DNA from 3 places in the Allobosea sp. F3-2 genome. Region 2 is predicted to be linked to each of the others. Evidence: riboswitches for the same ligand, from Rfam matches in the RefSeq annotation. Region 2 holds a riboswitch; each other region holds the start of a gene.
The links. A riboswitch is a leader RNA that binds a small molecule or an ion and turns the genes downstream of it on or off. The one in region 2 is predicted to bind cobalamin.

Region 1 (7,960 bases), 1.6 Mb from region 2:
CTTTGGCGACGCGCGCCGACAGCTCCTCGGGCGTGAGACCCGCCGGCAGGGGCACGGCGATGGAGTCGAAATCGTCATGGTCGTGATCATGCTCGCCCTCGCCGTGATGCGAGGGGCGGGCCGCGAGGTCGCTCTCGGCGGCGGCGCCCAAGCCCACGATCAGCGCCGGCTCGACCTTGCCATGGGCGGTCTCGACGATCTTGATCGCCTTGGGCAGATGCTCGGCGATCTCGGCCTTGACCCGGGCCCGGCCGGCCTCGTCGACGAGGTCGCTCTTGTTGAGCAGGATCAGATCGGCGCAGAGGATCTGGTCCTCGAACACCTCCTCCAGCGGATTGTCGTGCTCGACCGACGCATCGGCCGCCTTCTGCGCCGCGAGCGACTCGGGGTCATCCACGAACTGGCCCTCGGCCACCGCCGGCCCGTCGACCACGGCGATGACGCCGTCGACCGTGACGCGGGAGCGGATCGCCGGCCAGTTGAAGGCCTGCACCAGCGGCTTCGGCAAAGCGAGGCCGGAGGTCTCGATCAGGATGTGCTCGGGCGGGTTCGGCCGATTCAGCAGCTTCTCCAGCGCCGGCACGAAATCATCGGCGACGGTGCAACAGATGCAGCCATTGGGCAGCTCGACCACGTCCTCGTCGCTGCAGCCGGCGATGCCGCAGCCTTTCAGGAACTCGCCGTCGAAGCCGAGATCGCCGAACTCGTTGACGAGCACGGCGAGCCTCTTGCCCTCGGCGTTCTCGAGGAGATGGCGCACCAGCGTCGTCTTACCGGCGCCGAGGAAGCCGGTGATGATCGTGCAGGGCGTCTTGCCGAGGTTGGCGGTCTGCGGAGCGTTCATGAGGTCATCCTTGCTGGCGCGCCGGCAAAGGCGGCACGCGCGCGACCACGCCCTTGCGGAAGGACTGGGGCCGCTCTTTCCAGGGAACGATGCCGTTGGCGCTGGCGGCATAGGCCTGTGCCGCGCCGACGATCTCGTCGAGATGGGTTTCAGTATCGAGGTCGCCGATCAGATAGGTCCATTTGCCGTCGGCGCTGAGCGCGATGGTGCAGGGCCGCTTGCAGACGGCGAGGCATTCGACGGGCAGCACGGGGATCGCGCTGCCCTTGTTGGTGAGGCGCTCGGCAAGCGCCTCGGCGAGCGCCAGCCCCGGCTGGTCGTAACCTTCCGGGAGATCGGCGCGCGCCCGTCTGCAGGCTGTGCAGACATGGATGGTGAGGTCGCCCTCGGACATGGCTTGCCTTTCGCGCGGGGCCGATGGGCCCCGCTGCCTTCAGCGCGCTAAGGCGGTGCGGCGGCTGGCCCAGGGCCAGAGCACGCCGACCATGAAGGCGGTGACGAGCCAGAGCGCGGCCTGGATGCCGAGGGACAGCGCCGCGAAATGCGCCGCGACTTCGGCTGGGACCTTGCTCTCCGGCGCGGCCGGATGCGGGGCGCCGATGACATGCGGCAGCAGGATCACGACTACGGCCAGGAGCTTGAGCCAGGGCTGCTCGAAGCGCAGGAACAGGAAAAGCCCGAGCGCCGTGGCGATGGCGGTCGCGAGCCACCAGAGCTGGCGCTGCTCCAGCGCGGCGGAGGCGGCGCCCGGCAATTCCGGAGCGAGCCCCATTGCCGGGGCGAGCCCGAGCGCGAGGAAGCCGCAGGCGCCCCAGACCAGGGCGCTGCGCTGATCGATGGTGTCGCCGGCCGCGATCATGCCCGCGAGCAGCAGCGCCGCGAAGCCGATCGCGCTCGCGATCGTCACCGCGCTGGTGAAGAGCGTGCGCTGGAGGCCGTCCTGCGGCTTCCACTCGGCATGGTCGTGGCCGGGCGCGTCGCCTGTGGGGCCGTGCGCAAGGATGATCCGGGCCTCGCCGTCGAAAGCGGCGAGCGTCGGCGCCTTCAGGCGCAGCGCCGCCTCATAGGTCTCGGCCTTGAGGATCAGCGGGGTGGTGGTGACATGCTGGAGGGCGGCGACGATCAGCCCAGCCAGAAGCCCGGCCAGGATGCTGACCGTGAGAACACGCGTGACCATGGATGCTTTCCCTCAGTGGCAGGGGAAGGCGAGGCCGTGACGGGTATCGTGCGCGGCGTTGTGGACGTTCGTCGAGGCCGCGAAGCCGGTGGTGTAGATCAGCGCGACGCCGATCACGAGCGCGGCGGCGACCGCCTTGACGCGCTCCGAGACGCTGAGCTGGGTGGTGGAAACCGAAGCGGTGTTCATAAGGCTCTCCGTGGCCGCCCCGCCGGCAGCCGGTTGGATCATTGCGGGTCGACGGCAGGTCTCCTGGCTCGCGGATTTGGCGCCCTTTGCCGCCTTCCCGGAGCGAACGCTCCAGTGGCCGATGGCGAAAGACATCCGCTTACAGTTGCGGGGGCAGCCGCGGCGTTTCACCGCGTTCCCTTTTCACCTCCTCGCGGAGGCACCGTCACCGATCATCATTAGCCATCACCGCGCAGCTGTGCAATGCAGTGCGCCGTCATTCTCGGGCGAAGCGAAGCGCAGACCCGAGAATCTCTTGCAGGAGATGCTCGGGTCGAGCCCGAGCATGACGGCTGAGGACTTTTCGATGGAATTGCCCAACCTCACCCTCGTCCTCGGCGGCGCCCGCTCCGGCAAGAGCCATCATGCCGAGGCGTTGATCGAGGCTTACCCGGCGCCCTGGAGCTACATTGCGACCGCGCAGGCCTATGACGAGGAGATGCGGGAGCGGATCGCCGAGCATCGGGCGCGCCGGCCCACGGGTTGGCAGACGGTCGATGCGCCGCTCGATCTGGCCGATGCGATCGCCGCCCAGCCGGCCGGCCGGCCGATCCTGGTCGATTGCCTGACGCTTTGGCTGACCAATCTCATCCTTGCGGAGCGCGATACGGCCGCCGCGCGAGAGGCCCTCATCGCCGCCTGCGAGCGCATATCCGCGCCGCTCGTGCTGGTCGGCAACGAGGTCGGCCTCGGCATCGTGCCGGAGAACGCGCTCGCCCGCCGCTTCCGCGACGAGGCGGGGCGGTTGCATCAGGCGCTTGCGGCGCGCGCAGGCCGCGTGGTCTTCATGGTCGCCGGATTGCCGATGCAGGTGAAGTAGGACGAGCGAGATGATGGCGACGACCGACGACGAAGCTGCCCGCCACAAGGCGAAGATGGAGAAGCGCAAGGCGGTGCAGGACGCCGAGGTCGCCTCCAAGACGCTGGAGAAGGGGCTGCTCATCGTCAACACCGGCCCCGGCAAGGGCAAGTCGACGGCGGCGTTCGGCCTGATCCTGCGCGCGCTCGGCCATGGCTGGCGCATCGGCGTGGTGCAGTTCATCAAGGGCGCCTGGTCGACCGGGGAGCGCAAGGCGCTCGAAGCCTTCGGCGATCAGGTGAGCTGGCACAGCATGGGCGAAGGCTTCACCTGGGAGACGCAGGACAAGCTCCGTGACATCGCTGCCGCCGAACGCGCCTTCGCCAAGGCAAAAGAACTGATGGCCGATCCCGAGATCAGGCTGCTGGTGCTCGACGAACTCAACATCGCCCTGCGCTACGACTATCTGCCGCTCGCCGATGTCGTGGCGACGCTGGTCGCTCGCCGCCCCGACCTGCACGTCGTCGTCACCGGCCGCAACGCCAAGCCGGAGCTGATCGAGGCGGCCGATCTCGTCACCGAGATGACGCTGGTGAAGCACCACTTCACCGCTGGTGTGAAGGCGCAGCAGGGCATCGAGTTCTAGAGCATTTCCGCGTTTCTCCGAATCGCGGAAATGCTTCAAATCTTTGTTTTATCGTATTTTCTTCACGCGAACCGGTGTCCACTTCGCTCGAAAATGCTCTAGAGCCTGCTGATTTTATGCGGAAACACGCCGTCATCCCGGGCTTGACCCGGGATCCATGCCGGAGCGTTTCCGGTCCAGGTTCAGGCATGGATCCCGGCTCTCTGCGGAGTTTATCCTTGGGCCGATCGAAGATCGGACCCGAGGGCTCCGGCCGGGATGACCCGCGCTTCCGTGAAAACGCAGCATGCTCTAGCTGCCGGCCTGAGCCGGCTACTCCTGTGGAGGTTAGGCTAAACCGGCAGCTTCAGAAGCTAACGCCGTATTGAAGCGGCAGCCCGCGACGAGCGGGGTGTTTCCCTTAGTCTTGGTTGCCCTCTTCCATCAGCTTGACGATCACCGTCAGCAGGCGGTTCGCAGGCGTTGCGATGCCGAGTCTTTCACCAGTCTGGACGATATAGCCGTTGAGATGGCTGATCTCGGTTCGCTTGCCCCTGGCCAGGTCCTGGGCGGTCGAGGAGAGCTGATCGGGCATCGTAGCGGCGAGGCCGAGCACCTTGGCGAGAATGCCGTCTTCGACGTGCACGTCGCAGGCTCGCGCCACGGCGAGGCACTCCTCGACGATGTCCTTCATGGAGGCGGTCACGCCTTCCACGCGCATCATCCGTCCATAAGGCAGCTGCGGGATCGCGGAGAGCGCGTTGTAGGCGCAGTTGACGATCAGCTTGCTCCAGAGATCCTCGACGACACGGTCGGAAACTTCGGCTTGGACACCGGCCTGCCCGAACATTTCGGCGAGCGCCGGACTCGTAGGGCCCGAGCCGATAACGAGCTCGCCGCGGCCATGATGGCGGACATGCCCCGGGCGCGGCATCTCGGTCGCGACATAGACGGCCGTCGGTATTACCGGCCGTCCCAGGGCCTCCTGCAAGCGTTCGGCATTATCGACGCCGTTCTGCAGGCTGAGAACCGTGGCGCCGGGCTGGAGATGAGGCGCCATCTCATGGCCCGCCGCGACGGTATCGCCTGATTTGACACAGAACAGAACGAGTTCCGCATCGCTGACTCCGGACGGCTTGGCGGTTGCCGTAACCGCGACGGCTTCGGAGAAGGTCGCGGTTTCCAGGATGAGGCCATGGTCCTGGATCGCCGCTACATGCTGCGACCGCGCGACAAGCGTGACCGCATGACCGGCCCGCGCCAGCATGGCACCGTAGTAGCAACCGACGGCGCCGGCCCCCATCACAGCGATCTTCATCGTTTCCCTTCCCGGCCAATGGGCCATCTGAACGGCATGCGTTCCGCCACCTACCTATTGCGTCACGCGTCTCCAGCGGGCGGCTTGTCGGAGGCGTTGAGCCGAAACGATCATGCGCCGCGTGTTCCAGCCCCCGAATATGGGCTTCGCGTATCGCAACCGCCCTTGTCGTGTCGCGCTTGCGAAGGGCGGCCACAATCTGGCGATGCGCAAGGCTGGAACCCGGCCGCCAATCGGCAACACGAGCCGCCGAAAAAATAATGTGCGAGTCTGCAAGTTGAAGATCGTCGAGCATGCTCAGCAATCCCGGCATCTTGCACGGCGCGACAAGCGCCCGGTGAAAGCTCTCCAACTCCACAATTCACGCAGCGACGCTTGACGGTAGTCGGATTTGCTCTCAAATTGAATTTGAATTCAAGTTCAATTTCGAGATCGCGCATGCCCGAGATGGTGCCGAGACAACCGCGCAAGGCCGGGAAGCGGGAGGCGATCCTCTCCGCTGCGCGTGGCATCGTCTCGGAGGTTGGCTTCCACGAGACCTCCATCGCCGCGGTGGCCTCCGCTAGCGGGGTCTCGACCGGTAGCGTCTACTCCTACTTCTCCTCCAAGGCCGAGCTGATGGCCGAGATTGTCGCGGCCGTGTCGTCGCGCGAGCTCGCCGTGCTGCGCGAGATCGCCGCGAGCGACGCCCCCGTCGCGGAGCGCCTGACCGCCGCGGTCGAAGCCTTCGCGCGCCGTGCCTTCGCCAATCGCCGCCTCGCCTGGTCGATGATCGCCGAGCCCGCCGACCCGGCCGTCGATGCGACGCGGCTCGACTATCGCCGCGAGATCGCTGGCATCTTCCGCGCGCTCGTCGTCGAAGGCGGGAGACAGGGCGTCTTCCGTAACGTCGATTCGGATGCCGCCGCTGCGATGATCGTCGGCGGCTTCATGGAAGCGCTGATCGGCCCGCTCTCGCCCGAACGAGCGACCACGTCCGAGCGCGGCCGCGAGATCGCCGCGGCCCTTGCCGATCTTTCCCTCGCCGCACTGATCTCACGAGAAGGACAGGCCGCATGACCGCTCTCGACGCTTACGGCTACGACACCCATGAGGTGCTGAACCAGGCCCCGGCGCTGGCGGATTACGACGCCTTCGCGGCCGATCCGGCGCTCGGCCGCATCCTGGATGCCTTCGGAGGCGGCTGGTTCCGCGAGCAGGCGAGTGTCGTCGGCCACCATGTCGGCTCGCAAGCGGTTCAGGACCTCGCGCGGCAGGCCAATCGCAGCCTGCCGGAGCTTCGGACCCATGACCGCTGGGGCCGACGCGTCGACCAGATCGAGTTCCATCCCGCCTGGCACGAGCTGATGAGCCTCGCCATGCGCGACGAGTTTCATTCGCTGTGCTGGACGAAGCCGCGGGCCGGCGCGCAGGTGGCGCGCGCGGCAGTCTCCTATCTCTGGAATCAGGGCGAGAACGGCATCTGCTGCCCACTCGGCATGACCTATTCGGCGATCCCCGTCCTGCAGCGCGACCCCGCACGCTGGGCCGAGTTCGGCCGGCTGGTCACCTCATCCGACTACGACCAGCGCCCCCTCCCGGCCGCGCAGAAGCGCGGCGGCACGGTTGGCATGGCGATGACCGAGAAGCAGGGCGGCTCCGATCTGCGCCAGACCCAGACCGTGGCGACGCGCAACGCGGACGGCACCTATTCGCTCACCGGTCACAAATGGTTCTTCTCGGTCCCACATTCGGACGTGTTCCTGACGCTGGCGCGGACGGAAGAAGGCGTCTCCTGCTTCGTCGTGCCGGGCTGGCTGCCGGACGGCTCACGCAACCGGCTGCAGATCCAGCGGCTCAAGGACAAGTGCGGCAACAAGTCGAACGCCTCTTCAGAGGTCGAATTCCGCGGCGTCGTTGCGCATCTGATCGGCGAGCCCGGGCACGGCATCCGCGCCGGGCTGGAGATGAACCACTATACAAGGCTCGATTTCGCCGTCGGCTCGGCCGGACTGATGCGCCATGCCGTGGCACAGGCGGCCCATCACACCGCACATCGTCGCGCCTTCCAGAAGGCGCTGATCGACCAGCCGATCATGATGAACGTCATTGCCGACCTCGCTCTGGAGGCGGAGGCCTCGGCCTGGCTCGCCTTCCGCTTCGTCCATGCGCTCGACCGCGAGGGCGAGAGCGAGGCGGAAAAGCTGATCGGCCGCATCGGCGCGCCGATCGCCAAATACTGGAACTGCAAGCGCGCCACGCCGGTCGTGGTCGAGGCGCTGGAATGCCATGGCGGCAACGGCTTCATCGAGGACCATCTGATGGCGCGGCTCTATCGCGAGGCACCGCTCAACGGCATCTGGGAGGGCACGGGCAACGTCGTCTGCCTCGACGTTCTCCGCTCGATCCGCCGTTATCCGGACTGCGTGCCGGCCCTGCTCGACGAACTGCGCGCCGCGCGTGGCAACGATCCGCGCTACGACGCCTTCCTTGCCGAGCTCGAAACCGATCTCGTCGATGTGCTCCGCCACGAGCATCTGGCCCGGCGCTTCGTCGAGCGCATGGCGCTGGCCTTGTCGGCTTCGCTGCTGATCCGCCACGCGCCGCATGCGGTCGCCGATGCCTTCGTCGCCTCGCGTCTGGCGGGCGGCTGGTCCGGCCATTTCGGCTCGCTGTCGCAAGGTGCCGATCTGCAAGCAATCGCGCGGCGCGCCGTGCCGGTTCCGAACTAAGGACGGGGCATCGGCCGACAATCGCGGCCAAGTGGGTTTGCGACGAACCGCGCCGTCATTCCGGGGCGGGCCGAAGGCCCGAGCCCGGAACCCATGAACACCGTCGGATAAACGACATGCGGGAGCGTCGCCGCTTCTTCCCGAAACCCCCGTGTTCATGGGTTCCGGGCTCATCGCTTCGCGATGCCCCGGAATGACGGTGCCGGGGCGAGGTGGTCGCGAAGATCAGAGCAGCGTCACACCCGCCAGAAGCGCCGC
Region 2 (7,960 bases):
GTCCTCTACCGCAACGGCCAGGTCGATCGCTTCCCCGCGAGCGAGATCGATCCCGAATACGACAATCAGGAAGCGAAGCACTTCGGCTTCTACGTCCATAAGGGCCTGTTCGAGGAATACGCTTCCTTCGGACGCGGCCATGGCCATGATCTCGGACCCTACGATCTCTATCATCGGGTCCGCGGGCTGCGCTGGCCGGTGGTCGACGGCAAGGAGACGCTCTGGCGCTACCGCGAAGGGCTCGACCCTTACGTCAAGCCCGGCAAGGGCGTCGAGTTCTACGGCAACAAGGACGGCAAGGCCCGCATTATCGCGGTGCCCTACGAGCCGCCGGCGGAATCGCCTGATGCCGAATACGATCTCTGGCTGGTCACCGGCCGCGTGCTGGAACACTGGCACTCCGGCTCGATGACCATGCGCGTGCCGGAGCTCTACAAGGCCTTTCCGGGCGCGCGCTGCTTCATGCATCCGGAGGATGCCCGCAAGCGCGGCCTCAATCAGGGCGCGGAGATCAGGCTGATCTCGCGCCGCGGCGAGATGCGCACCCGCGTCGAGACGCGCGGGCGCAACCGCATGCCGCCCGGCGTGGTCTTCGTGCCCTGGTTCGACGCCAGCCAGCTGATCAACAAGACGACGCTAGACGCCACCGATCCCATCTCCAAGCAGACGGATTTCAAGAAATGCGCGGTCAAGATCGTTCCGGTCTCGGGCTGATGCGCTCGCGAACCTTCCTCGGGGCCGCCATGGCGGCGGGCCTCGTCCTCGCCTTCGGTGCCGCCCTCTCGCAGGAGGGGGCGCCGGTGAAGATCGTGCCGCGCCTGACCGGCACGGCCGACCCGATGGCGCTCGACCGGGTGCCGGCGCTCGGCCGGCCGATCGTCGACGACGTCAAGCGGATGCGCAACTATCCGGAGCAACCGCCGGTGATCCCGCATTCCATCGACGGCTACCAGCTCACCCTCAATACCAACCGCTGCATGGACTGCCACAAGCGCGAGTTCACCGAGGGCTCGGGCGCGCCGATGATCAGCGTCACCCATTTCCAGGACCGCGACGGGCAGGTGCTCTCGGATGTGACGCCGCGGCGCTATTTCTGCACCGCCTGCCATGTCCAGCAGACCGATGTCGCGCCGCTCGTCCAGAACCGGTTCCAGGACGCCAAAGACGTCGGCCGGAAGCCTTAGGCGAAACGCATCATGGCCAGGCTCAAATCCTTCGTTCTCTGGTGCTGGAGCGTCGTCGTGCGCTTCTGGCGCATCATCAGCCGGCCGAGCGCCTATCTGCCGCTCGGCTTCCTGACGCTGGGCGGCTTCGTCTGCGGCGTGATCTTCTGGGGCGGTTTCAACACCGCGCTGGAAATCACCAACACCGAGAAGTTCTGCACGTCCTGTCACGAGATGCGCGACAACGTCTATCAGGAGCTGCAGTCGACGGTGCATTTCTCCAACCGCTCGGGCGTGCGCGCGACCTGCCCGGACTGCCATGTTCCGCACAACTGGACCGACAAGATCGCCCGCAAGATGCAGGCCTCCAAGGAGGTCTGGGGCAAGATCTTCGGTACGATCTCGACGCGCGAGAAATTCCTCAACCACCGGCTCGAGCTCGCCAAGCATGAATGGTCCCGGCTGAAGGCCAACGACTCGCTCGAATGCCGCAACTGCCATTCCTCGGTCGCGATGGACTTCACCAAGCAGACGCGCCGCGCGGCCGAGATCCACGGCCGCTTCCTGACCACTGGCGAGAAGACCTGCATCGACTGCCACAAGGGCATCGCCCATTTGCTGCCGGATATGACGGGCATCGAGCCAGGCTGGAAGGATGCGCCGGAGCTGCAGGGCAAGGGCAGCGCCTCTTGGCACGGGCCTGAACGGGCCGTGCGGACCTATCTGGCGGAGATCGAGAAGCACTGAGCCGAGCCAGAGTGCTTCGCGCTCGCAGCCCGCGCCGGCTTCGCCGCCGCAGCGCGATCGCCATGGCGGTGAAGGCCGCCATGGCAAGGGCGCGCTTGGCGCGGTAGCGCTCACCCGCCGATCGTCACCTTGATGCCGCCGAAGGCGCCCAAGCCCGGGACGAGGAAGCCGACCGGGTTCTCCCAGCGCTTGTCGAAGAGGTTGTCGATCCGCCCGAACACGGTGACCTTGTCGGTCGCCTTGTATTCGGCCGCGAGATTGACCAGCGTCGCGGCTTTCGCGTTCATCCGGGTGACGGAGAAGTCGCGATTGCCGTCCACCCAGGAGCCGACATAGAGCAGCGTCGCCGAGAGGGTGAGCTTGTCGGTCGGCGTCCATGTCGCGGTCGCGCTCGCCTTGTGGCGCGGCCGGCGCAGCAGCTCCTGCCGGTCGATCTCGTCCTTGGCGAGGGTGAAGGTGTAGTCGGCGCGGATGCGGAATTGCGGCGAGATCTCCAACGCAGCGAAGGCCTCGACGCCCTTGGTCTCGGCCTTGCCGATATTGGCATAGGAGGTGCCCGCGGTGTTCTGAACGATCAGGTTGTCGATGTCGTTCTGGAACCAAGTCGCACCGAACTGCAGCTTGCGGTCGAATAGGGGCTGCTCGAAGCCGACATCCCAGCCGCGGCTTTCCTCCGGCTTCAGGTTCGGATTGCCGTAGAAGTTGAAGCCCGGGCGGTAGTCGATGAAGAGCTCGCTCAGCGTCGGCGCCTTGAAGCCGGTGCCGTAGCTCGCCTTCAGCTTGGTTTCCATTCCCGGAATGATGACGGCGGGGGCGATGCGGTAGGTGGTGTGACCGCCATAGCTGTCGTCGTTGTCATGGCGAATGTTGGCGGCCAGGAAATAGCGATCCTGGATATTGCCCTGATATTCGAGATAGGCGGCCTTGTTGCCGTTGGAGGCGACGAGGCCCGTCGTGTCCAGCCGTTCGCGCTCATATTGCAGGCCCATCAGCAGGTTGTGGCCCTTGGCGATCTCGAGATTGCCGCGCCAGTCGATCTTGGTGCGCTCGCCCAGGTTTTCGTTGGGCAGGCCGAGAATGCCGGTCGTGCCCTTGGCCGTGCGCGTTGCCCGGTCCTGGTTGGTGTAGGAGACGCCGAAGCTGTTGACGAAGCGTCCTCCGAACGGATCCCAGACGACTTCGCTGCGGGTGAAGGCCTGAGCATAGTTCTGCAGCGAGCGATAGGGTGCTGGCCGGCTTGGGAAGCCGGTGTCGCCGGTATAGCGCAATTGCCCTTCCTGATAGCGGCCGACCCAGTTGAGCGTCAGCGTGTCGCTGAGCGCGACGCTGACGCGGCCGGAATAGTTGTAGCTGTCGAAGGCATTGGGGTTGATGCGTCGACCCGGCGGCACGAGGTTCGGCGGCGTCACATCGGTTGTGTCCGTGCGGAAATGCGCGACGTTGAAGGCGTAGCTGAAGCGGTCGTCGCCACCGCTGAAGCCCGCCGACTGGTTGAAGGTGCCGTGGGAGCCGGCCTCGACGCGCGCCGTCGCCTTCGGCGGTCCCTCACCGCGCTTCGTCGTGATCGAGATCACGCCGCCCAGCGCGTTGGCGCCGTAGAGGCCGCTCTGCGGGCCGCGCAGCACCTCGATGCGCTCGATATCGTCGGTCAGCATCGAGCCGAAGTCGAAGGAGCGGTTCGGCGTCGAGGGGTCGTTGGCCTCGATGCCGTCGATCAGCACCTTGACGTGGTTGGAGTTGGTGCCGCGGATGAAGACCGAGGTCTGGCCGCCCGGTCCACCGGTCTGCACGATGTTCATGCCCGGCACGGTGGCGAGCGCCTGCGGCAGGGTGCGGCGCTGCTGCTGCTCGATATCCTTCGCGGTGATGACGGTGACGGAGCTCGCGATCTCGCGTGCCGGGGTCGGCGTGCCGGTGGCGCTGACCACGATCTCGTCGAGGGAGAGCGGGCCGGTCTCACTTTGCGCCAGGGCAGGGGCAGAGCAGGCGAGGGCGAGGAGAGAGGCGCAAAGCAGCAGGCAGCCGCGTCCGGCGGCTGGGGAGAAGACGTTCACGATGGAGACCTCGGGTGTTGACGTCAGTGGCACGTCACCGCGAACGCGATCTCCCATCGGCCGCTCGGATGGCGGCAAACAGTCAAATCAGCGATCGGCGCACCCCGTCCGAACGTGTTCGCGTGTGACCACGGCTGACGGCAGGTCTCCTGGCTCGCGGGTCGGTGCCTTCACGCCGCCTTCCCAGGTCCGAGGCCCCAGTGGCGTCTGGCGAAAGGCTCGCCGCTTACAGTTGCGGGGGCAGCCGCGGCATGGGGCGGAAATCCGTCCGCACCGCGTTCCCTTTTGATCCCGTGAGGGAACCGTCGCGGCGAGGATTAGGGCGGAAATGCGGCGTCGTCAAACCGGTTCGGCACCCTGCGGAGACAGCAAGTCATCTGCTATGGTCGCCGCGGAAGGTTCGTTCCCTGAAGACCGAACTTCGGTTGTCTGCTGAGCGTTTGCCCACGGCCGGGATGTGATTCCGGCAGCAGATGTGGCTAGATCGTTAGTCGCCGGATTGTCGCAAGATTCACTCACTGTTGCGAGTTCACGCCAGCGGAGACGGCATGGATTATTTCAGGCGCTTCACCTTCCTGTTCGCGACGCCGAACTTCGACGCCGAGGACCTCGAAGGGATCCGTTTCAACCAGATCATCGAGGAGATCGAGCGCTCGGGCTTCGAGGTCGTCAAGGCCCGCAAGCTCGAGGATGCCGAGATCGCGGTCCAGACCGATGCGGCCATCGGCTGCATGGTGGTCGACTGGGGCAAGAAGGGCCTCGAGGGCAAGACCGCTGCGCTGATCAACCTGATGCGCCGTCGCGGCCTCGATTTCCCGATTATCCTGCTGATCCGCCGCAAGCGCTTCGAGGACGTGCCGGTCGAGGTGCTCGACTTCATCGACGGCTACATCTTCCTCTCGGAAGAGACCCCGCCCTTCATCGCCAAGAGCCTGATCAGCCGTCTGAAGCAATATGCCGAGACCCTGAAGACGCCGTTCTTCGGCGCGCTCGTCGACTATGCCGAGGAAGGCAACCATCTCTGGACCTGCCCGGGACATAATGGCGGCGTCTTCTACAGCCGCAGTCCGATCGGCCGCGTCTTCATGGAGCATCTCGGCGAAGCCGTCTTCCGTGACGACCTCGACAATTCCGTGCTCGACCTCGGCGACCTGCTGACCCATGAGGGCCCGGCCCTGAAGGCGCAGAAGGAAGCGGCGCAGATCTTCGGAGCGGAGAAGACCTATTTCGTCCTGAACGGCACCTCGACCTCCAATAAGATCGCGCTCGCCGCGCTGGTCTCGGACGGCGACCTCGTCTTGTTCGACCGCAACAACCACAAGGCCGCGCATCACGGCGCACTGCTGATCGCCGGCGGCATCCCGGTCTATATCCCCACAGTGCGCAATGCCTGGGGCCTGATCGGCCCGATGCGCTGGGAGAGCTTCGACGAGGAGGCGCTGCGTGAGCGCATCCGCACCAACCCTCTGGTCAAGGACCCGGACGCCTGGAAGAAGCCGCGCCCGTTCCGCGTCGCCGTGGTCGAGCAGTGCACCTATGACGGAACGATCCACAGCGCGCAGATGATCCTCGATCGCATCGGGCATCTCTGCGAATACATCCTGTTCGACGAAGCCTGGGCCGGCTTCATGAAGTTCCATCCGCTCTATGCGGGCCGCTTCGCCATGGGGCTTTCGGGGCTGGGGCCGGATTCGCCCGGCATCATCGCGACGCAATCGACCCATAAGCAGCTCGCGAGCTTCAGCCAGGCCTCGCAGATCCACATCAAGGACAGGCACATCAAGGGCCAGAAGCGGCGCGTCGAGCACCGGCGCTTCAACGAGAGCTTCATGCAATACGCCTCGACCTCGCCGTTCTATCCGCTGTTCGCCTCGCTCGACGTCGGCGCGCAGATGATGAAGGGGCGTTCGGGCGAGGTGCTCTGGGACGACACGATCCGGCTCGGCATCGAGCTGCGCAAGAAGATCCGGGCCGTGCGGCGCGAGTTCGAGGAGAAGGAGATCCGGCCCGAGCGGCGCTGGTTCTTCGAGCCTTTCGTGCCGGACCGGGTCAGCATCGCCGACGCCTCGCGCGAGGGTGCAGTGCACGACGTCGCCTGGGAGATGGTTGCGACAGATCAGCTTGCGAGCAACCCGGCTTATTGGCAGCTGGCGCCCCATGCGAGCTGGCACGGCTTCACGCAGATGCAGCGGGGCTTCGCCATGACCGACCCCAACAAGCTGACCCTGCTGACGCCCGGCTTCGACCGCGAGACCGGCGCCTATGCCGAGCACGGCATCCCCGCTCCGATCGTTGCGCAGTTCCTGCGCGAGAACCGGATCGTCGCCGAGAAGAACGATCTCAATTCGCTGCTCTTCCTGCTGACGCCGGGCGTCGAGGCCAGCAAGGCCGGCACGCTGATCAGCGGCCTCGTCGCTTTCAAGAAGCTGCATGACGACAACGCCCTGCTGGAAGAGGCGATTCCGGAGTTCTACCGGCGCCGGCCGGGCCGCTATGGCGGCGTGCGGCTGCGTGATCTGTGCGGTGAGATGCACCGCTTCTTCCGCGAGCACGATGTCAGTGCGCTGCAGAACCGGCAGTTCTCGCCCGAGCACCTGCCGGAGATGGCGATGTCGCCGCATGACGCGGCTCGCTGCCTCGTGCGCAACGATGTCGACTATCTGCCGATCGACGCCATCGATGGCCGCATCGCGGTGACGCCCTTCGTCGTCTACCCGCCCGGCATCGCCACCATCGTTCCGGGCGAGCGGCTGACCGAGCGGGCCAAGCCGATGATCGACTATCTCAAGATGTTCGAGGCGAGCTTCAACGCTTTCCCGGGCTTCGACGTCGAAATCCAGGGCCTCTATCGCGAGATCGATCCCGCCGGGCAGGTGCGGCTCTACACCTATGTCGCCAGCGAGCAGGCGCAGGGCTGAAGACGTCGACAACTCATGGAGAACGAAGCGTCGATTGTCATCCGCCCCTCTCGTGACGACGATGTCGAGCCCATGCTGGCGATCTATCGCCGGCATATCCGCCGCGGCATCGAGGCGGGTGTCGAGGACACCGGGACGCCGCAGCCGGACGATCTGCGCGACCGGCGCAAGAACCTGCGCAACCGCAAGCTGCCGCACCTGGTGGCGACCAGTGGCGGCAAGGTCGTCGGCTACGCCTATGTCGTGCTCTTCCGCAAGCGGCCGGCCTACCGCTTCACGGTGAAGCACTCGATCTACGTCCATCACGAGCATCTCGGCCGCGGCATTGGCCGGATGCTGATACAGGCGTTGATCGACGCATGCGCGGCGGCAGGCTTTCGCCAGATGATTGGCTATATCGATGCGGAGAACGCCGCTTCGCTAGCGCTGCACGAGCGTTTCGGCTTCGCCCGCGTGGGCCTGTTGCCGGGCGTCGCTTACCGCTATGGCCGGTGGTCCGACAGCGTCATGGTACAAAGGTCGCTCGGTGCGGGCGCCACGGAGACCGATCCTTTAGTGCTCACCCGCGCTCTTGATGCGGCCGCAAGGCAGCGGGAGCCGGGGCGCTGGAGAAGCAGTTAGAGCCTGCTTCCTTTTCGTGGAAACACGCCGTCATTCCGGACAAGCCGCGATAGCAGCGCCGATCCGGAATCCATCGAAGGGCGCTGCGCTCTACGATGGATTCCGGGTCAAGCCCGGAATGACGGCGCGGTTCCGCGTAAAATCAGCATGCTCTAGCAGCATTCGCAGAGAAGATGGTGCTGGCGGGACGCGTGAGCGCCGGCCAAATTCTTTACTTGAACAGACTGGAAGCGGGGGCGTCCTCGCTGCGAGAACATCCGCCCGCCCTCAGCTTGGGCAGAATGCCGGCGACGAAGCGAAGACATACTGCTCCATGGCTGCAGTCTAGGCTCAGGACTCGTTGATCAGAGCCAGAAGATGACGGTAGCGGCGATACAGATTGCCGAGAAGAAGGTGTGGGCGCATCGGTCGTAGCGTGTGGCGATGCGCCGCCAGTCTTTGAGCTTGGCGAAGAGGT
Region 3 (7,960 bases), 1.6 Mb from region 2:
TCGCGCTGCCGCAGGCCTGCGACCACGACACGGCGCTGAGTGCTGTTCTTGCCTTCGTCGACCATCATGACGATGGCTGGCGGATGCAGGCCGTCGCCCATCGCATCGTCCATGGTGGCGAGCGCTATGCCGATCCGGTCGTGGTGACGCCCGAGGTTTTTGCCGCGTTGGAAGCGCTCTCGCCGCTGGCGCCGCTGCATCAGCCGCATAATCTCGCCGCGGTGGCTGCCGCCCGGCGCCTGATGGACGAGGTGCCCAACATCGCCTGCTTCGACACTGCCTTCCATGCCCGGCACGATGCGCTGACCCACAATTTCGCGCTCAAACAGGGGCTGCGCGACAAGGGCATCCGCCGCTACGGCTTCCACGGCCTGTCCTATCAGTGGTTGGAGATGGTGCTGGCCGAGCGGCATCTCGATCTCCATGCCGGCCGCGTCGTCGCTGCCCATCTCGGCAATGGCGCCAGTCTCTGCGCCATCCGGGGCGGCCGCAGCATCGACACGACCATGGGGATGACGGCACTTGACGGCTTGCCGATGGGCACACGTTGCGGCGCGCTCGACGCCGGCGCGGTGCTCTACATGTTCCAGAGCCTGGGCATGAGCGCTGAAGAGGTCTCGGACGCGCTCTATGAGCGCTCCGGCCTGCTCGGCCTGTCCGGTCTCTCCAACGATGTCGAAACGTTGCTGAACAGCGACGATCCCCGCGCCCGTTTCGCCCTCCATTATTTCGCGCTGAAGGTCGCGCAGTTCAGCGCGGCAATGGCGGCGGCGATGGGCGGCATCGACGGCCTGGTCTTCACCGGCGGCATCGGGGAGCATGCCGCGCCGGTTCGCAACGCCATCCTCGATCGTCTCAGCTTCCTTGGCGATTTCAAGGTTCTGGTGATTCCGGCTAATGAGGAGCGCGTCATGGCCGTCCAGGCGAAGGCGCTGCTCGCTTGATCGATAGAACGAGGGAGGCTGGGATGATCAGCACCCAAACCGGTTTCATGCGACGCGTCGATCTGCCGGCCGAGATTGCCGGCACGCTCTGGCTCGGGCCGATGCCGGGCCGGCTGCGGCCGCTGGAGAACGATCTGGCTGACCTGACCCAGCAAAGGATCGGCCGCATCATCTGCCTGACGCCCTCGGAAGAGATCGCGCTGAAGTCGCCGGATTACGCTGCGCGGCAGTCCGATCTCGGCATTCCCGTCACGCGCTTTCCGATCGGCGATTTCGGCGTTCCCGATGATGGGGGCGGCCTGAGGGCTCTTGCCGAACAAGCCGCCCACGACCTGAAGGCGGGCAGGCAATTGTTCGTTCACTGCGCCGCCGGCATCGGCCGGACCGGCATGGTCGCGACCTGCATCCTGGTCGCGCTCGGCCTGAGCGGCGAGGAGGCGGTCGCAGCCATCACCGCCGCTGGCTCGGGGCCGGAGACGGAGGTGCAGAAGCAGCTGGTCGCGCGCTACGCCGAAGAGGCGGTGCATTCCGGAGGAAAAGCCTCCGGCCAGTGAACGGGTTTCAAGGCCTGCGGCACATGCGCGCCTTAGAACATGCTGCGTTTTCATGGAAGCGCGGGTCATCCCGGCCGGAGCCCTCGGGTCCGATCTTTGATCGGCCCAAGGATAAACTCCGCGGAGAGCCGGGATCCATGCCTGAACCTTTGTCGGAAACGCTCTGGCATGGATCCCGGGTCAAGCCCGGGATGATGCCGTGTTTCCGCGTAAAATCAGCAGGCTCTCAGTCACGCTCCCGCTTCGCCGCGCTCCAGATCGACCAGATATTCGATATGGCGGCGCCCGGCGGTGCCCGGCCGGATCGCCACGGCGACACCGAAGACCGCGCGGATCGTCTCCTCCGTCAGGACGGCTTCCGGCGCGCCGGCGGCCAGGAGCTGCCCCTGATGCAGCAGCGCGATCTCGTCGCAGAACAGCGCGGCGAGGTTGAGATCGTGCAGCGCAACGATGCAGGTGACGCCGAGCCGCCGGATCAGCGTCAGGATCGAGAGCTGGTGCTGGATGTCGAGATGGTTGGTCGGTTCGTCGAGGATCAGCTCGCTCGGCTCCTGCGCCAGCGCCCGGGCGATGTGCACGCGCTGGCGCTCCCCGCCCGAGAGGGTGTGCCAGAGCTGCTCGTGCCTGTCGGCGAGCCCGACGCGGGCGAGCGCCGCGTTGACGGCGGCCTCGTCCGCTGTGGCCCAGGAGGCGAGCGCGGCGCGATGCGGCGTGCGGCCGAGGCGCACGACGTCGCACACGGAAAGCTGGACCTCGGTCGTGGCCTGCTGCTCGACGAAGGCGAGCCGGCGCGCCAGTTCGCGGCGCGGCACCGTGGCGATGTCGCGTGCGTCGAGCGTCACGACGCCACTGGCGACGTTGCGCAGCCTGCAGAGCAGCCTGAGCAGGCTCGATTTTCCCGAGCCGTTGGGGCCGATCAGGCCGAGGATGCGGCCGGGAGCGGCATGAAGCGTCACGCCGTCGACGATCATCCGTCCGGCGGCGCCCCAGCGCACGTCATGCGTCGCGAGCGTCATGCCGGCTTCCGGGCGCGATAGAGGATCAGTGCGAAGGCGGGCGCGCCGAACAGGGCGGTGACCACGCCGATCGGCAGGATCTGCTGCGGCACCAGCACGCGCGAGAGGATATCGGCGAGGATCATGAAGATCGCACCGATGACGAGGCAGGCCGGCAACAGCCGGGCATGGCCCGAGCCTACGAGGAAGCGCGCCGCATGCGGGATGACGAGGCCGACGAAGCCGATCGTGCCGACGATGCTGACCATCGCGGCGGTCATCACCGCGGTCGTCGCGAACAGCACGATCCGAACGCGCACCACCGCCACGCCGAGCGAGGCCGCAGCATCGACGCCGAAGGCGAAGGCGTCGAGCGCCTTGGCGTGCAGCATGCAGATGCCGAAGCTGATCAGCGCGACCGGCGTCGCGATCCACAGATCCGGCCAGCGCACCCCGCCGAAATTGCCGAGCAGCCAGAACATCACGCCGCGCGCCTGCTCGGCGCTGGCGAGCGTCGTCACGATGGTCGCTGTCGCGGCGTTGAAGAGCTGCGAGGCGGCGACGCCGGCCAGGATGACGCGGTCGCTCGCCCCGCCAGCCCCCGACGCGAGCAGCGCGACGACGGCGAGTGCCGCACAGGCGCCGATGAAGGCGCCGGTCGACAGGCTCACCGCCATGCCACCGATGCCGACGCCGAGGATCAGCACCGCGACCGCGCCGGTGGAGGCGCCGGCCGAGATGCCGAGGATATAGGGCTCGGCCAGCGGATTGCGCAGCAGCGCCTGCAGGATCACGCCCGACAGCGCCAGTGCTCCGCCGCACAATCCCGCCATCAGCGCCCGGCTCAAGCGGTAATCGAAGATGACGCCCTGCTGGATCGCGCCGACCGGCAGGCCGAGATCGAACAGCCCGTTGCCGAGCGCCTTGAGGGCGACATCGAATGGGATCGCCATCTCGCCGATCGTCACCGCCAGCGCCACCGAGACAGTGAGCGCCACCAGCGACAGGAGCGCGACGCCGATCCGCGCCGGCCAGTTCGGGCCGTGGGCGGCGTGGCTCAAGGGGTGAGGCCGAAGCTGGCGATCGCCTTGGCGAGCGTCTCGATGCCGTCAACCGTGTCGAGCCCCGCGCGGGTTGCGCCGACATCCATGATCACGACGCGGTTGCCCTTCACCGCATCGAGCTTGCTGGCGACGGGGTCGGTCTTCAGGAATGCGAGCTTCTTCTCGATGTCATCAGCCGGGAAGCGGCGCCGGTCCATCTTCACCGTGACGATCACCGCCGGGTTGGCCGCGGCGATGCTCTCCCAGCCGACCAGCGGCCATTCCTCATTGGTGGTGATGATGTTGCGCGCCCCGAGCTTCGACAGGATATAGGCGGGCACGCCGTTCTTGCCGGCCATGAAGCCGTCGCCCTTGATGTCCTTGCTGGAGAACCAGACGACGACGGGGACGTCCTGCGCCTTCAGCTTCGCGACGGATTCGACCGCCTTGTCCTCGCGCGCCTTGAGCTCCGCGACCAGCTTCTCGGCCCGGTCGGAGACATCGAAGATCTGCCCGAACTCGCGGATGTTGCGATAGACCAGCTCCATCGAGAACATCTGCGTGCGCACGCCGTCGCCGGGGCCGGAATTGTCCTTGCCGACGCAGTCGGTCGGCGAGATGTAGGTCGGCACCTTCACCTTGTGGAACTGGTCGCGCTTGCCGACGATGCCGTTCGGCCCGACATGCCATTCGAACATCGCGGTGACGAGATCCGGCTCCTGTCCGACCACCGCCTCGAAACTCGGATCATTGTCGGCGAGGCGCTTCACCTTGGCGTTGACGGCCTCATAGGGCTTGGCGACGGGCGAGAACCAGACGGCGGTGCCGACCACACGGTCCCCGAGGCCGAGCGCGTAGAGGATTTCCGTCTGGGTTTGGCCGATCGCGACGACCCGCTTGGGCGCGGCGTTGAAGGTGATCGTCTCCCGGCAATTCTCCAGCGTCAGCGGATATTGCGTCGGCCCGGCGGCGGCTGGCGTAGCAAGCAGGGCAGTGCCGGCTGCGACGGCGAAGAGGGCGGGCAGCAACGAAAAGGCACGGCGCATGGAGGCAACTCGGCTGGGGCGGGCACCACGTCTGTGAAGCTGGAAGGCTTCGGCGTGGTGCGCGTCATGTGTAACAATGTTGCATTTCCCATAGGTCGCACGGCGCGACCGCGTCAAGCGCGTCGCAGCCTTCGCTGCGGCCCGGCCGAAAATCATGGACATGGAATTCATCGCTCCCCGAGATGAGGGCGGGAGCTTCGATGGATACGGTCGGTGGGCGCAGCTCCGGAGCCGGCCGCCGATGCGCATCCCTCCGGAACACCCCGCCCGAAAGACGCCTTGCGATCGCGGCAGGTCTCCTGGCTCGCGGGTCGACGCCTGATCCGCCCGGCCTTCCCGGCGCGTGGCGCCAGTGGACGATGGACGGAGGGCTCGCCGCTTACAGTTGCGGGGGCAGCCTCGGCCTTGGCGCAGCGTGCGCCTCACCGAATTCCCTCTTAGCTCCGGGCCGAACCGGAGAACCTCGATCGAGCGGCACCATAGAGCGGCACCGAAGCCCGTCAAGCAGGCCGACGCTAGGTCAGCGTTCGGAACAGGCCGAATTGCGAGAAGAGCGCGGCGGTGCCGCCGGTATGGAGCACGCAAGCGGGCTCGCCGCTGGCGATCCCTCCATCGGCGAGCCGCTCGAGGAAGCAGGCGCAGGTTTTCGCGGTGTAGACATGCTCGATCAGGATGCCCTCGGTGCGGGCAAAGCTCAGGATGGCGGCTTCCGAGGCCGGTGTCGGGGCGCCCCAGCCATCGCCGAGATGGCCCATGTGATAGTGCAGGGGTGCATCGTGCAGCGCGGCGACGTCGAGCCCCGTCCGCTCCTGCAGGCCCTCGTAGATGCGCCTGATATAGCCGGCCAGTTCGGCCTGCTCGTATTCGACGCTGACGAGATGGATCTGGAAGGGATGCCCCAGCAGGGCGTTGCCGAAGATGAAGCCAGCCTCGGTCGGCCCCATCGAGCCGGCGAGAAAGACATGCTTGATCGGAGCTTCTTCACGCTGCGATTGCTCATGCAGCTCGAAGGCAGCCCGGACATAACCCATTGCGCCCAGCACGGGATCGCCGACGATGATGGGCGTCCGGCCCTGCCGGGCGAGTTCTGCGGCTGCCGCTGCAAGCGCCGCGTTGCGCTGGCTTTCATCGACCGGTCCGAGGAAACGCAATTCGGCGCCGAACAGCCGGTTCAGGAATGAGGCCTGGCGGTTCTCCGGCGTGTCCAGCGCGTTGTGCAGGACGAGGCAGTCCAGCCCGACGAGCGAGGCCGCCGCGGCCGTCAAACGGCAGAGATTGGAGCTGGCGCCGCCGCCGACCAGAAGGATGTCGGTCTTCTTCCGCAGCGCGTCACCCAGCCAGTATTCGAGGCTGCGCAGCTTGTTGCCGCCGAGCGCGATCGGCATCAGATCATCGCGCTTGGCATAGATGCCCGGTCGTTCGAGCTTCGCCTCGAAGCGGCGCAACCTTTGCAGCGGCGTTGGGGTGTCGAGCAGGACGTGGCGCGGCTCGCGCAGAAGGCTGGAAAGCTCAGGCGTCATCGTTTGGTCCCGTTACGTCGGCCATCAGCCGCCATACTGATCATCGGAGACCTGCTCCAGCCACTCCACAACCTTGCCGTTCTCGGCTTCCTGAACCGCGATATGGGTCATCCCGGTCGACGGGGCAGCGCCGTGCCAGTGCTTCTCGCCGGGCGGGAACCAGACCACGTCGCCGGGCCGGATCTCCTCGACCGGCCCGCCCCAGCGCTGCACCCGGCCGACCCCGCTCACGACGATCAGCGTCTGGCCGAGCGGATGCGTATGCCAGGCCGTCCGCGCGCCGGGCTCGAAGGTGACGCTCGCGCCCTGCACACGCTCCGGCGCATGCGGGTTGAACAGCGGGTCGATCCGGACCGATCCGGTGAACCAGTCGGCCGGCCCTTTCCCCGAGGGCCGCGAGCCCGCGCGCATGATCTCCATGACGATCTCCTGATGGTTTGAGTTTCGGCGGATGGGTTGGTTGGCGATGGCTCGCCCGCTCCGCGTCGTTTCATCGCGAGGGGATCACCCGAGAACCGCGACCGTCAAGGTCTCCCGCGTCCGTCGCGACAGCCTTCTCAAAAGCGAGCGATCGGAATCGCATGCGAAACGATCACGAATTGCCCATTTCTTATGCAGATATCGACTCGCGGTCGATCGGGCATCTGCGCTCGCCGCGAAATGCGCCACAGCTTCCCGGAAAATCCGCCGATTTCCTGTGCAGGTGGCGGCGTCTGAAGCGCCAACTCTTCCTCGTGGCGGTTTTCGCTCAGAATGAACCGTCATTGCGAGCGAAGCGAAGCAATCCAGGGGGGGCTGGGCTGAAGCGTTCAACCCAGTCCCCCTGGATTGCTTCGTCGCTTCGCTCCTCGCAATGACGGCTCTGCAATCCAACCTGATCGAAAACGGCTCTAGGCTGGCATATCGCTTGCGTCGCTTTTCGACGTTTAGGAGGAGCGGCGTGCGCAGGGTGGTAGCTTGGCAGGGATGTAACGGCGGCAAGGTGCGACACTCGGCCCGCCCCGCGCTCATTGCACGGTTGCAGGCGCTGAAGCCCGCTTTGGCCACCGCGCTGCGGCAGCGGAACAGCTGATGCTCATGGCTCCCGACATTGCGGCAGTGCGGACGAGTGAGCCGCGCATGCAGCGCGCGATCGGCTGCGCGGGGATACGCTTCCGGTCGCAGTCGGAAACGACGCGGCTTGAGCGACTCTTCCAGGAAGGCTGCGCCAAGATCCGCCTGCCGAAGCCGATCGACGGCGCTGATCCGCAGGCGATTCTGATCAACACCGCCGGCGGCCTGACCGGCGGCGACCGGCTGGCGACGGAGGTCGATCTCGGCCCTGAGGCGGCGGCCTGCGTGACGACGCAGGCCTGCGAGCGCATCTATCGCTCGACCGGCGCGGATGCCGTCGTCGGCAACACCCTGCGGCTCGCGGCCGGGGCGCGGCTTGCCTGGCTGCCGCAGGAAACCATTCTTTTCGATGGCGGGCGCCTGTCCCGCAGCCTCGAAGCCGATCTCGCAGGCGATGCCGAGCTGGTTGCCGTCGAAGCCGTGCTGTTCGGCCGGGTGGCAATGGGCGAGACGTTGCGCAGCGGCCATCTGCACGACCGCTGGCGCATTCGCCGCGACGGCCGCCTGATCTTTGCCGACGATCTGCGCGTCGAAGGAGACATTGCCGCGCGTCTGGCTCCGCAGCCTGCCCTGGCCGGCCGACGCGCCATGGCGACGGTGCTGTTCGCCGGAGCGACACCCGAGCGCTTTCTGGATCAGGCCCGATCCGTCATCGGTCCGAACGGGGGCGCCAGCGCCTGGAACGGCAAGTTTCTCGCGCGTCTGGTCGAGGAGACCGGGCTCGCACTCAGGCGGCGGCTGGAAC

Region 1: linked by a shared signal. The riboswitch ahead of FQV39_RS16490 (CbtB domain-containing protein) and the one ahead of FQV39_RS09285 (TonB-dependent receptor plug domain-containing protein) in region 2 are both predicted to bind cobalamin.
Region 3: linked by a shared signal. The riboswitch ahead of FQV39_RS16830 (ABC transporter substrate-binding protein) and the one ahead of FQV39_RS09285 (TonB-dependent receptor plug domain-containing protein) in region 2 are both predicted to bind cobalamin.

What each region holds. Positions count from the first base shown of each region.
Region 1 covers NZ_CP042331.1:3,574,990-3,582,949, reverse strand. Annotated here, with positions in the region: gene cobW (cobalamin biosynthesis protein CobW) at 1-844, opposite strand, end outside; gene FQV39_RS16500 (DUF1636 family protein) at 849-1,238, opposite strand; gene FQV39_RS16495 (CbtA family protein) at 1,278-2,021, opposite strand; gene FQV39_RS16490 (CbtB domain-containing protein) at 2,034-2,210, opposite strand; cobalamin riboswitch at 2,247-2,432, opposite strand; gene cobU (bifunctional adenosylcobinamide kinase/adenosylcobinamide-phosphate guanylyltransferase) at 2,536-3,069, shown strand; gene cobO (cob(I)yrinic acid a,c-diamide adenosyltransferase) at 3,080-3,694, shown strand; gene FQV39_RS16475 (ketopantoate reductase family protein) at 4,095-4,991, opposite strand; partial or broken gene FQV39_RS33765 (GntR family transcriptional regulator) at 5,185-5,286, opposite strand; gene FQV39_RS16465 (TetR/AcrR family transcriptional regulator) at 5,430-6,050, shown strand; gene FQV39_RS16460 (acyl-CoA dehydrogenase family protein) at 6,047-7,702, shown strand; gene cbiB (adenosylcobinamide-phosphate synthase CbiB) at 7,928-7,960, opposite strand, start outside.
Region 2 covers NZ_CP042331.1:1,996,397-2,004,356, reverse strand. Annotated here, with positions in the region: gene napA (periplasmic nitrate reductase subunit alpha) at 1-714, shown strand, start outside; gene FQV39_RS09295 (nitrate reductase cytochrome c-type subunit) at 681-1,184, shown strand; gene FQV39_RS09290 (cytochrome c3 family protein) at 1,197-1,910, shown strand; gene FQV39_RS09285 (TonB-dependent receptor plug domain-containing protein) at 2,021-3,964, opposite strand; cobalamin riboswitch at 4,087-4,285, opposite strand; gene FQV39_RS09280 (Orn/Lys/Arg family decarboxylase) at 4,513-6,882, shown strand; gene FQV39_RS09275 (GNAT family N-acetyltransferase) at 6,898-7,503, shown strand; one part of gene FQV39_RS09270 (IS5 family transposase) at 7,848-7,960, opposite strand, start outside.
Region 3 covers NZ_CP042331.1:3,643,475-3,651,434, reverse strand. Annotated here, with positions in the region: gene FQV39_RS16850 (acetate/propionate family kinase) at 1-944, shown strand, start outside; gene FQV39_RS16845 (protein-tyrosine phosphatase family protein) at 968-1,498, shown strand; gene FQV39_RS16840 (ABC transporter ATP-binding protein) at 1,729-2,514, opposite strand; gene FQV39_RS16835 (FecCD family ABC transporter permease) at 2,511-3,554, opposite strand; gene FQV39_RS16830 (ABC transporter substrate-binding protein) at 3,551-4,582, opposite strand; cobalamin riboswitch at 4,855-5,063, opposite strand; gene FQV39_RS16825 (1-aminocyclopropane-1-carboxylate deaminase/D-cysteine desulfhydrase) at 5,098-6,102, opposite strand; gene FQV39_RS16820 ((R)-mandelonitrile lyase) at 6,127-6,522, opposite strand; gene FQV39_RS16815 (urease accessory protein UreD) at 7,180-7,960, shown strand, end outside.